DNA from 3 places in the Janthinobacterium sp. YR213 genome. Region 3 is predicted to be linked to each of the others. Evidence: predicted binding sites of a transcription regulator. Region 3 holds the regulator's gene; each other region holds the start of a gene.
What was found. Region 3 encodes FNR, which switches genes on or off when oxygen is low (the NO sensors DNR and NnrR bind a similar motif). Its sites were predicted from a motif close to TTGATNNNNATCAA; they were not measured.
Positions count from the first base shown of each region.

Region 1: cqsA (alpha-hydroxyketone-type quorum-sensing autoinducer synthase) is a predicted target of FNR. The motif match lies at 1,475-1,488, and genes of this name have one in related genera.
Region 2: BLT98_RS00980 (serine protein kinase) is a predicted target of FNR. The motif match lies at 2,907-2,920, and genes of this name have one in related genera.

Region 1 covers NZ_FNDA01000002.1:958,640-962,820, forward strand. Annotated here, with positions in the region: gene BLT98_RS13490 (response regulator) at 1-98, opposite strand, end outside; gene BLT98_RS13495 (sensor histidine kinase) at 102-1,400, opposite strand; gene cqsA (alpha-hydroxyketone-type quorum-sensing autoinducer synthase) at 1,553-2,800, shown strand; gene BLT98_RS13505 (MarR family winged helix-turn-helix transcriptional regulator) at 2,811-3,278, opposite strand; gene BLT98_RS13510 (GIY-YIG nuclease family protein) at 3,336-3,683, opposite strand; gene BLT98_RS13515 (MFS transporter) at 3,696-4,181, opposite strand, start outside.
Region 2 covers NZ_FNDA01000001.1:234,305-238,485, forward strand. Annotated here, with positions in the region: gene BLT98_RS00975 (DUF444 family protein) at 1-753, opposite strand, end outside; gene BLT98_RS00980 (serine protein kinase) at 756-2,720, opposite strand; gene BLT98_RS00985 (chymotrypsin family serine protease) at 2,977-4,158, shown strand.
Region 3 covers NZ_FNDA01000003.1:770,620-774,800, reverse strand. Annotated here, with positions in the region: gene ccoG (cytochrome c oxidase accessory protein CcoG) at 1-1,236, shown strand, start outside; gene BLT98_RS17400 (FixH family protein) at 1,339-1,863, shown strand; gene fnr (fumarate/nitrate reduction transcriptional regulator Fnr) at 2,001-2,759, opposite strand; gene BLT98_RS17390 (response regulator) at 3,009-4,181, shown strand, end outside.

The DNA of each region.
Region 1 (4,181 bases), on a different contig from region 3:
AGGCCGGGATCGAGCTGGAACGCCAGGCTCTTCAGGAAGGAATCGCTGTCGTCGATCAATACGGTCAGGGTCGGATGGGTGTAGACGGGCAGTTGCATGCGTCACCTTGCGGGGGAAGAGGGTTGGAAGCGGGCAGGCACGGGCTGGGGGAATTCCAGGATGAAAATCGCATAGGCATGCTCGCGCGACACGCAGCGGATGCGCGCCTGCCAGGCGGTGACGATCTGCCGGCACAGGGCCAGGCCGATGCCGCTGCCGTTATGTACGGGATAGGAGTAAAAACGCTCGAAGATCAGCGGCAGGCGGTTCTTCGCGATACCGCAGCCCGTGTCGATGAACAGCAGCCTGGGCACGGGGCGGGCGCCGTCGATGATGATGCGCACGCGTCCCTTGCCTGCCCGCTGGATGGCTTTCAGCGCGTTTCTCAGCAGGTTCAGCAGGATCACCACGCACAGTTCGTCCTGGCCGGCGAACTGGAAGTCGGCACGCACGTCCACCTTGACGCTGCTGCGCTGGCTGTTGCTGGTAAATGGGTAGCGCTTGAGCACGGCGTTCACCATCTCCAGCATCGATAGCACCTGGCTAGGCTGGAGGTTGCGGTTCACGGCACTGGCGCTCATCAGGAACAGATCGATCATGTGATGCATGTGGCGCACTTCGAACTGGATGCGCGACAGGGCTTCCTGCAACGGGGGCATGTCGTCCGCCTGGTCGGCCAGCTGCGGCAGCAGCCGGCGCATGCCCCGCACATTGGCTTCCACGCTGGTCAGCGGCGTGCGCAGCTCGTGCGCCACGGAACCGAGCCCGGCCGCCAGGCCTGCCAGCCGTTCCAGTTCCAGCACCTTGCTGCCCACTTTCACCACGGACAGCGCGGCAATGGTGAACCAGTGCACGGGCAGTTGCTGCAGCACTTCACGTTGCAGCAGGAAGCCGCCTTCCCCTTGCAGAATGACGGCGAGGCAGGCGGCGCTGGTGCCGATCAGGTAGGCGCAGCACGCCAGTTTCGTTTCGAAATGAAACAGCACGACCAGGCCGATCAGCAGCGATTCGCTCCAGATGGACGACGCATGGTTCATCAGAAACATGAAAGTAAAGAAGAAGGGTAGGATGTAGCTGAGCGCGAACAGCAGGTAACGCGACAGCCAGCGGACCGAGAAGCGGCGGGCAAACAGGCCAGCCATGCAAATGCCCACGCCCGTCAGGCGCAGGGTCAGGTTTTCATAGGCTTGCGGAAAAAAGTAATGCCACAGCAGGTAGTACAGCGGCATCGCCACCGTGCCCACGGCGGCCAGCATGGCGACTCGGCCGGCCAGGTCCTCATGCGGCACGCGCTCATGCAGCAGCGAATGGAGCAGGCGCCTGCGCCAGTGTGTCCATCGTCCTTGCAATTGCTGCGTCATGACTCTGCCTAGATTCTCTTTAGAACATTATCATCGCGTAAATTTTCCTGGTTGAACGGTTATCTCGTCGGACATTGATATACGTCAATGGATGGGTTTGCAACACGGTCAAGGCTTTAATTTGCAGCAAACCTTTCCCTAGGAGAAAAACCATGACCATCGCTACCAGCGTGCATACCCCATCTTTCGCCCGTGCCGAACACTGCCTGCCCGACTACATCGTGCGGCGCATGGATGCGCATCACATCACGCGCATCGAAAAACTGCTGGGCGGCCAGCATCCCCATGCCTGGCAACCGACCCCCGCCCATGCTATTTTCCTGGCGGGCAATGACTACCTGTCCATCGCCGCCGAGCCGACGCTGGTGGCGGCGCAGGTGGCATCCCTGCAGGCGCATGCGGGCGGCATGCTGATGTCGGCCGTGTACTTGCAGGAAGGCAGCGAACAGCACCGGCTGGAAAGCCGGCTGGCCCGCTTCATGGGCTGCGAGGATGGCATCCTGGCGCAGTCCGGCATGGCGGCCAACGTCGGCTTGCTGCAGTGTATCGCCGGCCCCGGCATTCCCGTCTACCTGGACATGCAGGCTCACGCGTCGCTGTGGGAAGGCGTGCTGTCGGCCCAGGCCCAGGCCGTGCCCTTCCTGCACAACGACATGACGCACCTGCGGCGGCAGGTGGCAAAGCATGGCCGTGGCGTGATTGTGGTCGATGCCCTGTACAGCACCAATGGCAGCCTGGCGCCGCTGCTGGAGCTGCTCGATATCGCCGAGCGCAGCGACTGCGTGGTGGTGGTCGACGAGTCGCATTCGCTGGGCACGCACGGCCCGCAGGGCGCGGGCCTGGTGGAAGCCTGGGGACTGGGCCACCGCGTGCATTTCCGCACGGCATCGCTGGCCAAGGCCTTCGCGGGCCGGGCCGGTTTCATCAGCTGTTCCAGCCGCTTCAAGGGGTATTTCTTGTCCGAATCACGCCCCGCCATCTTCAGTTCCTGCCTGCTGGCGCATGAGCTGGCGTGGCTGGGCGCGGCGCTCGATTTCATCATGGCCGCCGACGAGCGCCGCGCCACCCTGCGGCGCCACACGCTGCAGGTGCGCGACGGCTTGCGCGAGCTGGGCTACAACGTCAGCGATGGCACGGAGCAGATCGTGGCGCTGGAGGCTGGCGGCGAACCGGCCACCCTGGCTCTGCGCCAGGCGCTGGAACGGCACGGCATTTACGGCGCCATGTTTTGTGCCCCGGCTACGGCGAAGAACCGCGCCATCGTGCGCCTGACCCTGAATGCGGGCTTGCGCGAGGATGAGTGCGCAAGAGTGCTGGCCGCCTGCGCCGCCATCCGCGACGAAACGGGCGTGGAACACTGGCAGTCGACGCGGCGCCTGCGCAAGCTGGCGCTCGTGTAAGGGCGATGCGTCAGCCGTTCGCTGGCTGGCTGCCGGCGATGCCGGCCAGCAGCATGGACAGCGGTGCCAGCTGTTCCGCGCTGGCGCTGCCCAGCAATTCCTGGCCCAGTGCCTGCGCTGTCGCATCGGCGTGGAGCAGCAGGGCTTGTCCCGCTTCCGTGATGACGGCATAGCCGACGCGGGCATCGCGCGCATCGGCCTGGCGCGCCACCAGGCCGATTTTTTCCAGCGGCATCAAGGAGCGCGTGATGCCGGACGCCGTCAGCGCCAGGCGTTCGGCCAGGTCGATGCGGCGCAGGCGGCCGCCGGGCGCGCGCTGCAAGTGGTACAGCAATTGATAATCGCTGAAGCTCAGGCCATGCAGATTGCCCAGGATGCTGTCGAAGCGGCGCACCAGCACGGCCTGGGCGCGCGCCAGGCGCAGGCAGAAGTCCAGCGCGCTGGCGCCGTCCGGCGGCGGGGGAGTGTGATCGATCATGACGTCCTTTCAATTCGCTGCGAAGTGCTTGAGTGCGCAAGTGTAAAGCATGGCCGCTCAATAGCGTGCCTGTCCCTGCTCCAGCAGCTGTGCCTGGTACAGCGCCAGCAGGGCGTCCAGTTCGGCATCCGCATCGAAGGCGGGATCGTCGGGCACCTTGACGGCATCGATCAGCTCGAAACGGAAGGCCGCCGCGCCGTCGCGTTGCCAGTCCGCCTGCAGGAGCGTATTGCGGTGCTTGCCCAGATTCAGTTCGAAGCGATGGCGGTTCAGCGCGCCAGGGGCATTGCGGCTGCGTTCGAGCAGGGTGCGTCCGCTGGGCAAGTGGCGCAGCGCGATGATGCCCAATGCGGGCGCTTGTTGCCGGTAGGCCGCTTTCAGGGCCGCTTGTCGTGTTTTATCCATGCTGTGACTGCCTTAAGGTTGAACTGCATAATCGCTTGCCCCGATGCGGGGAATATCCGTCCACAGGATGGCGGCCACGGCGGCGGCCAGCAGCAGGGCGCCGCCAGCGCAGAACAGCTCGCCCACGCTCAGGTGGCGCAGCAACGCACCCGTGGCCGCCGCCGACAGGGGCGCCAGTCCCAGGAAGATGCCCATGAACAGTGCCATTGCCCGGCCCAGCATGGCGGGCGCCACGCGCCGCTGTATCCACGTAAAGATGGCTACCTGCACATAGCCGCCCAGCATTCCTGTGACGGCCAGCAAGGCCGCGCCCTGCCAGGCCGTGCCGATTTGCCCCAGCGCCATCAGCAGCAGGCCCACGACCGCATCGACCAGCAACAGGGTGGCGCCGAAGCGGCGGCGCAGCCAGGCGCCGCCCAGGCTGGACGCCAGCATGCCGGCCAGGGTGCCCGCGCCGTGCGCGCCCATCAGCACACCCAGCGCCGCGGCGCCGTGCAG
Region 2 (4,181 bases), on a different contig from region 3:
CAGCACGAAAAACACGACGGCATTCGCGCTCGGCCGGGGCTGTGGCAGCACCTGGCGGTAGCGCAAGTCGTCATTGGTGAAGGGCACGGGCTGCGTTTGCAAGGCGCGCCGCTTGATGGCTTCCTTGACAGTGCGCCGCCGGTCCAGGCGCGAACGGGCGCCATGACGGTCCAGGCCGCTACGCACGAGCCGGACTTCGTCGATGGCGCCCAGGTGGCGCGGCTTCAGGTGCGGCAGCTCGAAGGCGTCCCACAGCCAGTCGAGAATATCGTCGATGGGAAACTCGAGCAGCAGGCGCACCGCGCCCTCGCCATCGCCGCCTTCGCCTTGCGTTCCCGCCCCGCCCGTGGCGGCGGGGCGGGCCGCGCGCAGAAGATCGCCGGGCTGGCCGCCACCCTGGCCCGCGCCCACGCTGCTGCGCGCGGGCGCCAGGCGGAAATGCGCATGTTCAAGCAGGCGCATGGGCACTTGCACCGTGCGTTGCTGCGGCCCGCCGATCAGGTCAGGCGTGGCGATCAGCTCGGGCAAGTGCGCCTGCACGGCGTCGCGCACTTTCTGGTTGTGGCGCAGCCAGTCGCGCGCGCCGCGCGAGAACAGCCCGTACCACGGCTGGGCCAGGGCAGGCGCGGTGCCCGTATGCGCTGTCGCGCCGGCGGAATGCACCGTGCTTGCCGTGGCTGGCGAGCCTGCGCGGCCATCCCGTTCCGGAGGACCATGCTGATTGCCGTTGCCAGGCGAGGTCGTGGCGGACATGGCTATTCCTGCGCCAGCAAGGTGGTTACGTAGTTGAGCGCTTCGCGCGCGCTATGGGCGTCATAGCCGTATTCGTCGACCAGGCGCTGCTCGACGGCCGATATCCTGGACCGCACGTCGTCATCGGGGCGCTTGGCCGAGCCGACCAGGCGCAGCACGTCGCGCCGCTGCTCGAACAGGTATTGCTGGATGGCGTCGTGCAGTTGCGCATGGCTGGCCAGACCAAATGGCTCGCCCCGCTTGAAGGCGCTCATGGCCTTGCGCACCACTTCTTGTCGGAAAGATTGCTTGCCCGAGTCGCTGATGTGGATTTTTTCTTCCACGGCGCGCAGGAACCGTTCGTCGGGACGGCGCTCTTCGCTGGTGATGGGATCGCGGATCTGGCGGTTGTCGAGCATGGCTTCGACTTCATCGAGATATTTGTTCAGCAAGTCTTGCGCTTCTTGCTCGAACGACACGAACAGGGCCTTGTGCACGTCAGCCTTGACCCAGCGGTTATAGAAATCCTTGCGTGTGAGCACCAAGTAATCGACCCACTTGCGCTTGCGCCGTGGTTCGATGCGCGCATCGTTTTCGATGCCGTCCTTCAGGGCCAGCAGCACGTCCATGGTGGACAGGCTGTTGCGCTGGGCGGAAATGATGGCGTGCGACAGGGCATTGATGACGAAACGGGGCGACACGCCCGACAGGCCTTCGTCGGGCGCCTTGTCGCGCTCGCGCATGCGGCGGATGTCGGCCGGCTGCAAGTCGTCCACGTCTTCGTCGGCGTAGATGCGCAGTTTCTTGACCAGCTCGGCCTCCTTGTCCTCGCCTTCGGGCAGACGGCTGAGGATGGCAAACACGGCCGCCGCATGCAGCACGTGCGGATCGAGGTGTACGTCGCGGAAGGCGGGCGCCGCCGCCAGGATCAACTTGCGGTAGATGCGTGCTTCCTCGCGGTAATTAAGCGTGTACGGCACTTGCACGATGACCATGCGGTCGAGCAGCGCCTCGTTTTCGCTTTCTTGCAGGAATTTGCGAAATTCGGCCAGATTCGTGTGCGCGAGGATGGTTTCGTCGAGATAGATCAGGGGAAAGCGCGACACCTTGACATTCTTTTCCTGCGTCAGGGTCAATAGTAAATAGAGGAATTCCCGCTTGACCTTGAGGATCTCGATCATTTCCAGCATGCCGCGGCTGGCCGCGTATACCGCGCCGGACCATGACCAAGCGCGCGGATCGCCTTCGTCGCCGTACTGCGCCACTTTCGACAGGTCGACGGAACCGACCAGGTCGGCCAGGTCGGCCGTGGTGGGATCGTGCGGCGCATACGTGCCGATGCCGCAGCGGCCCGCCTCGGACAGGTGGATGCGCTCGACGGGCATGCGCAGGAAATCGCCTGCGTACTGTTCTTCCAGGCGGGCTCGGCAATGGGGGCACAGTTCGCCCTGCAGCTCGGCATCATAGCTGGCGCGAAAGTCGGCGCGCATGCTGTGCGGCACCAGATGCAGCGGCGATTCGTGCACGGGACAGCCGGCGATGCCGTACAGCGCGCCTTCACTGCTGTGGCTGTATTCTTCCAGGCCCCGCTTGAGCAGGATCACCATGGTCGATTTGCCGCCCGACGGCGGGCCCAGCAATAGCAGCATGCGCCGGCCCACCTCGGAGCCGGCGGCGGCGGCCTTGAAGTAGGCGGCAACCCGGTCGATCGCCTCGTCAATGCCGAACAGCTCGTCGTCGAACAGGCGGCAGCGGAAGCGCCCGTGGTCATCGGTCTGGCCGTTCCAGCGCATCATGTCCCACAGGTACTGGTGCGCGCTGCGCGTCAGCAGGGCCGCGCGGCCGGGCAGGATCTGCTCGATGAAGTCGGCAAAACTGCCGCCCCATGGGCGGATGCGGTGTTTTGCCGCCCAGGCCGCCATGCCGTGCACAAAACCCGCATGCTGGCCTGCTTGCTCGCCCGCGGGCGCGTCGTCGTGGCGTGTCATACCAGGGCTCGTCATTGTTTCCCCATCCATACCGTTACTGCCGTGGAGCAGGCCCGGTTCCAGCCTGTCAGCCAAGTATACGGCGCCACCTCTGGCCGCACGCCTGATCTCGCTCAACCTTGACGAGGGAACTATTTTTATCCTCGCTGCCCCCGTTGGGGCAGGGCCGCCATGCGCCAGCGCAGTTCAATCCAGATCAATACCGGCCCGCGCGGTCCGTCCAGACTGGTGGTTTGCGGCGACCCACGAGGAGAACATGATGATAGGCAACGAGAATGGTTTCAGCGCCCCGCCTGGCGGCAGCGGCAGGGGACAAAGCGCGGACGATGAAGAGGCCGTCGGCCAATTTTCCGTCCCTGGCGAAGACGATAATACGATCGAGAGCGCGTCCGTCTCGGACGTGCCCGACGCCTTGAGCGGCGTCAGCATGGAATTGCTGGAAATCAAGCGCAGCATCGAAGACGGCATGCGCCAAAGCATTTCCCAGGCGGGCGGCGTGCGCGCGGCCGACGCCTTCAGCGACGGCGGCAATATCCAGGGCGTGTCCATCGGCCTGGGCGAGGGCGCCAGCGACAGTTCGTCCGGCGAACCGGGCTTGCCGGCCCTGACCCTGTACGTGGCCGAGCCCACTTCCGTCGACCGCGCCAAGGCCGCCATCGTGGGAGCCATGGGCGTGCGCGCCGTGTCCAGCGACAGGGTGCCCGTCAACATCGTCGTCACGGGCGTGATCGATGCGCAACCGCACCGCTTCCGTTTGCGCCCGGCGCCGGGCGGTGTGTCGGTCGGGCATTTCCGCATCACGGCCGGCACCATCGGCTGCCTGGCCGTGGGGCGCAGCGCGCCGCGCAACAGCCGTTTGATGATTCTTAGCAATAATCACGTGCTGGCCAATTCCAATGGCGGCGTGTTCAACGACTGCATCGTGCAGCCGGGCCCCATCGATGGTGGCCGCTGCCCGCAAGACCAGGTGGCCGTGCTCGAGCGCTTCGTGCCCATCAACTTCAGCGGCGGCGTCAACTTCGTCGATTGCGCCACCGGCTGGGCCTGGCCAGACCGCGTGCGACCCGAACTGGTCTACCTGAGCGGCGGCGTGCCGGCGTACTTCCGCATCAGCAATGCGCTGGTGGCGCCCGCGCTGGGCATGATGGTTGGCAAGTCCGGTCGCACGACGCAGCTGACGCAGGGCCGTATCACGGGCCTGGGGGCCACCATCAACGTCAATTACGGCGGCGGCAGGATCGCGCTGTTCCAGGACCAGATCGCCATCACGGGCGTCAGCGGCGCATTCAGCGCGGGCGGCGATTCCGGCTCGTCCATCTGGACGTGGAACCAGCAGCGCAATCCCGTCGGCCTGCTGTTTGCCGGCGGCGGCAATATCACGTTTGCCAACCAGATGCGGCGGGTGGTGGTGGCGCTCGACATCAATTTGTACACCTGAGCACGCTGCAAGGGCATGGCGCG
Region 3 (4,181 bases):
AGGCAAGCCCTGCTGTTCGATTTGACCACGCGCAAGTTCTACATTTTCGGCGTCGTGCTGTGGCCCCAGGATTTCATCTATCTGGCGGCCCTGCTGATCATCTGTGCGTATTTGTTATTCCTCGTCACGGCCATTGCCGGGCGGGTGTGGTGCGGGTTCTCCTGCCCGCAAACGGTATACACGGAAATTTTCCTGTGGGTCGAACGCCGCATCGAGGGCACGCGCAGCGCGCGCATGGCCCTCGACAAGCAGGGCCCCTCCGTGCGCAAGGCCTTCAAGAAGACCGCCAAGCACCTGGTATGGGGCGCCATCGCCCTGTGGACGGGCTTTACCTTTGTCGGCTACTTCACGCCGATCAAGGAACTGGCGCAGTCGGTGACCACCCTCAATTTCGGTCCCTGGGAATGGTTCTGGGTCTTGTTCTACAGCCTGGCAACCTACGGCAACGCGGGCTGGCTGCGCGAGCAGGTGTGCAAATACATGTGCCCCTACGCGCGCTTCCAGAGCGCCATGTTCGACCAGGACACGCTGATCATCACCTACGATGCCAAGCGCGGCGAACCGCGTGGCGCCATGAGCAAGAAGGCCGGCAACAACGACAAGCTGGGCGATTGCATCGACTGTACCCTGTGCGTGCAGGTGTGTCCGACCGGCATCGATATCCGCAACGGCCTGCAGTATGAATGCATCGGCTGCGCCGCCTGCGTCGATGCCTGCAACAGCGTGATGGACAAGGTCGAGCGGCCGCGTGGCCTGATACGCTACAGCACCGACCATGCGATGGAAAACAACTTCAATTCGAAGCAGATACGCCAGCGCGCCATGCGCCCGCGCGTCTTGATCTACACTTCCATCCTGGCCCTGATCATCATCGCCGTGTGTACCTCGCTGGCCCTGCGCACGCCCCTGAAAATGGACGTGATCCGCGACCGCGGTTCGATGGGACGCGAAGTGGAAGACGGCATGATCGAAAACGTCTACCGCCTGCAGATCATGAATACGTCCGAGCAAAGCCAGCATTTTAAAATCAGCGCTTCCGGCTTGCCGGGCCTGACCTTGCTGACGCGCGAAGAAGTGACCTTGCAGCCGACGGAAACGCTGGGCTGGCCGATCCGCCTGCGCGTGCCGCACGGCGTCGGCGAGAAGGGCTCGAACAAGATTGCGATCGAATTGCAATCGCTGGACGATCCATCGCTGCATGTGCGCGAAAGCGCGGTATTCATCGTGCCACGTTAACAAGGAAAGGCGGACGGGGACCGGGTGCCCTCGCCGCCGCCACGAAGTTGCAGGAAGGCCGGTCCCCATGCGGGGACTGGCTGATTAAACAGGAGAAACAGCATGTCCGACAGTCTGAAACTGCAAGCCCCCGTTGCACCGTGGTACAAGCATCGCTGGCCATGGCTGCTGATGATCGGTCCCGGCCTGTCCGTGGTCGTCGGCAGCTTCATGGGCTATATCGCGTTTACGCAGCCCGATGCGCTGGTGGTGGGCGATTATTACAAGCAGGGCAAGGCAATCAACCAGGATTTGAAGCGCGACACGATCGCCAGCGACCTGGCCATGGATACGCGCCTGTCATATGACGTGGCTGCAGCGCGCCTCAGTGGTTCCGTGCACAGCTTCGGCAAGGCCTATCAGGCGCCGCTGCAGCTGCACCTGGCGCATGCGACCCTGCCGGAAAAGGATATCAAGCTGCTGGTGCAGCCCGATGCGGCCGGCAATTTTTCCGTAGCACTGCCGATGCTCGAGCGCAGCCGCTGGCAAGTGCTGGTGGAAAACGACAAACGCGAGTGGCGCCTGTCCGGCATCTGGACCTGGCCCCTGCAACGCAGCATCGCGCTGCACGCGGATGAAGAGCTTTAACGTACAGCGCCGGGAAAACCGTCGCGAGCGGCAGTGATTTGTGGTTGAGAAGCGCAGCTGTGCTATGCACGGGGGCGCCGAGCCAGCGAGCATCGCAGGCCGCAAAGCGCGACGCGCAGCAGGTTTTGACGGTGCTGTTACTTGCAGGTGTCCGTGCCGGCCGTAATCGCTTTCAACTTGGCCGGCTGCAGGATTTCGATCTCGCGGTTCGAGACGCGCAGCCAGCCTTCCTTCTTGAATTTCGACAATAAGCGGCTGACGCTTTCGATGGTCAGGCCCAGATAGTTGCCGATTTCCTCGCGCGACATGCGCAGCTGGAAATTGCTGCCCGAATAGCCACGTGCTTCATAGCGCGACGCCAGGTTGACGATGAAGGCGGCAAAACGCTGGGTCGCCTGCATATTGCCCAGCAATAGCATGACGCTTTGCTCGCGCGTGATTTCCTGGCTCATCATGCGGTGGAAATGACGCAGCAGGGTCGGCATATTGCCCAGCAATTGTTCCAGGCTGGAAAACGGAATTTCACACACTTCGCTGTCTTCCAGCGCCACGGCATTACAGTGGTGGCGGTCGGCGCTGATGGCGTCCATGCCCAGCAGTTCACCGGCCATCTGGAAACCCGTCACCTGCTCTTCGCCACCCGGATTGATCTGGTAGGTCTTGAAGTGCCCCAGGCGGATCGCGTACAGGTTCTGGAACGAGTCGCCGATGCGGAACAGCGAGGCCCCGCGCACGATCTTGCGGCGGCGGCCGATGATCTGGTCCAGCCTATCCATGTCGCCCACATCAAGGCCCATCGGCAGGCACAATTGATGCATGCTGCAGGTCGAGCATCGTGCACGCAACGCCTCCACGTTCACGGTGGGCAAGGTGGGAGTGAGTAGCGCTTCAGTCATGTCGGTACCTTTTAGAAAATGCAACAACAAGTTTACTGCATACAGCTGCATACAGGGTTGCCGTATGCCAATTTCACCGTAAATTCGGCGAATAAACGACGTCCAGCCTTTAATTATATGGCAACATCGTCAAAAGCCCATACGGGGCGGGCAATTTGCGCGGCGGCGCTTGCCAAGCTGGGGTATTGATAGGAAAATTCCTGACAGCATTATCTGCCGCCTGTGCCGCCCGGCACTGAAAAGGAAATCATGAAGCCTCTCGGCATTAAAGCAAAAGTCGCGCTGGCCACCAGCCTGACCTCGATCGCCATGATCGCGCTGGTCACCATGATCCAGGTGCAGCACATGCGCGACGACTTCACCCGAGTACTGCTGAGCCAGCAGTCATCCCTGATCAGCCGCACCGCTGCCGAGCTCGACGACAAGCTGGGCATGCTGCTGCAGATTGTCACCCTGACGGCCAGGCAGCAGCCGCCGGAACTGATCGCCCAGCCCGCCAAACTGCGCGAATACTATGCGCGCCGCTCGATGCTGGTGCTGTTCGACGACGTGCTGGTGCTCGATGCGCATGGCGCCATCGTGGCCGACATGCCGGAAGTGGCGGGGCGCGCCGGCATCAACGTCGCCGAGCGCGAGTATTTCCAGACCGTCCTGCGCACGCGCCAGCCCATGATTACCGAGCCGATGCTGGGCAAGTCGAGCGGCATGCCCATCGTGCAGATGGTGGCGCCCGTGCTGGCCGCCGATGGCCAGGTGGCCGGCGTGGTGATCGGCGTGCTGCGCCTGTACAAGGACAATCTGCTGGGCCGCCTGCGCTCGGAAAAGATCGGCAAGAGCGGCTATTACTTCATCCTCACGCGCGGCGCCGTGCCGCGCTATGTGCTGCACCCCGATACCAGCCGTTTGCTGCAGCCACGCAAGCCGAACGCCAACCTGACGACCACCCAACTGCTGAAGGAGGATGGCGAAGGCAGCATGGTCAGCACCAACAGCCGCGGCATCACGGCCGTCAACAGCTTCAAGCGCCTGAAATCCGTGAACTGGCTGCTGGCCGCCTCGCTGCCCGTCGAGGATGCCTTCGAACCGTTCGATGGCGTACTGTACCGGCTGGTGCTGTGGAGCATCCTCGCTTCGCTGCTGGCCGCCTTTGTTCTGGGCTTGGTCACCGTGCGCCTGCTGTCGCCGCTGGTGCGCCTGCGCGACACCCTGCTGGCCCTGCGCACCAGCGGCAGCCGTTTCACCCCCGTGCCGGTACAGCAGCGCGACGAGATCGGCGAACTGACGGAAGCGTTCAACGGCCTGATGAGCGAACGCGACCGCCTGCAGCAGGAACTCGAAGCGCGCGCGGCGGAGCTGGAGCAGGAACGCGACCGGGCCGAGGCGGCCAACCGTGCCAAGAGCGATTTCGTGGCCAACATGAGC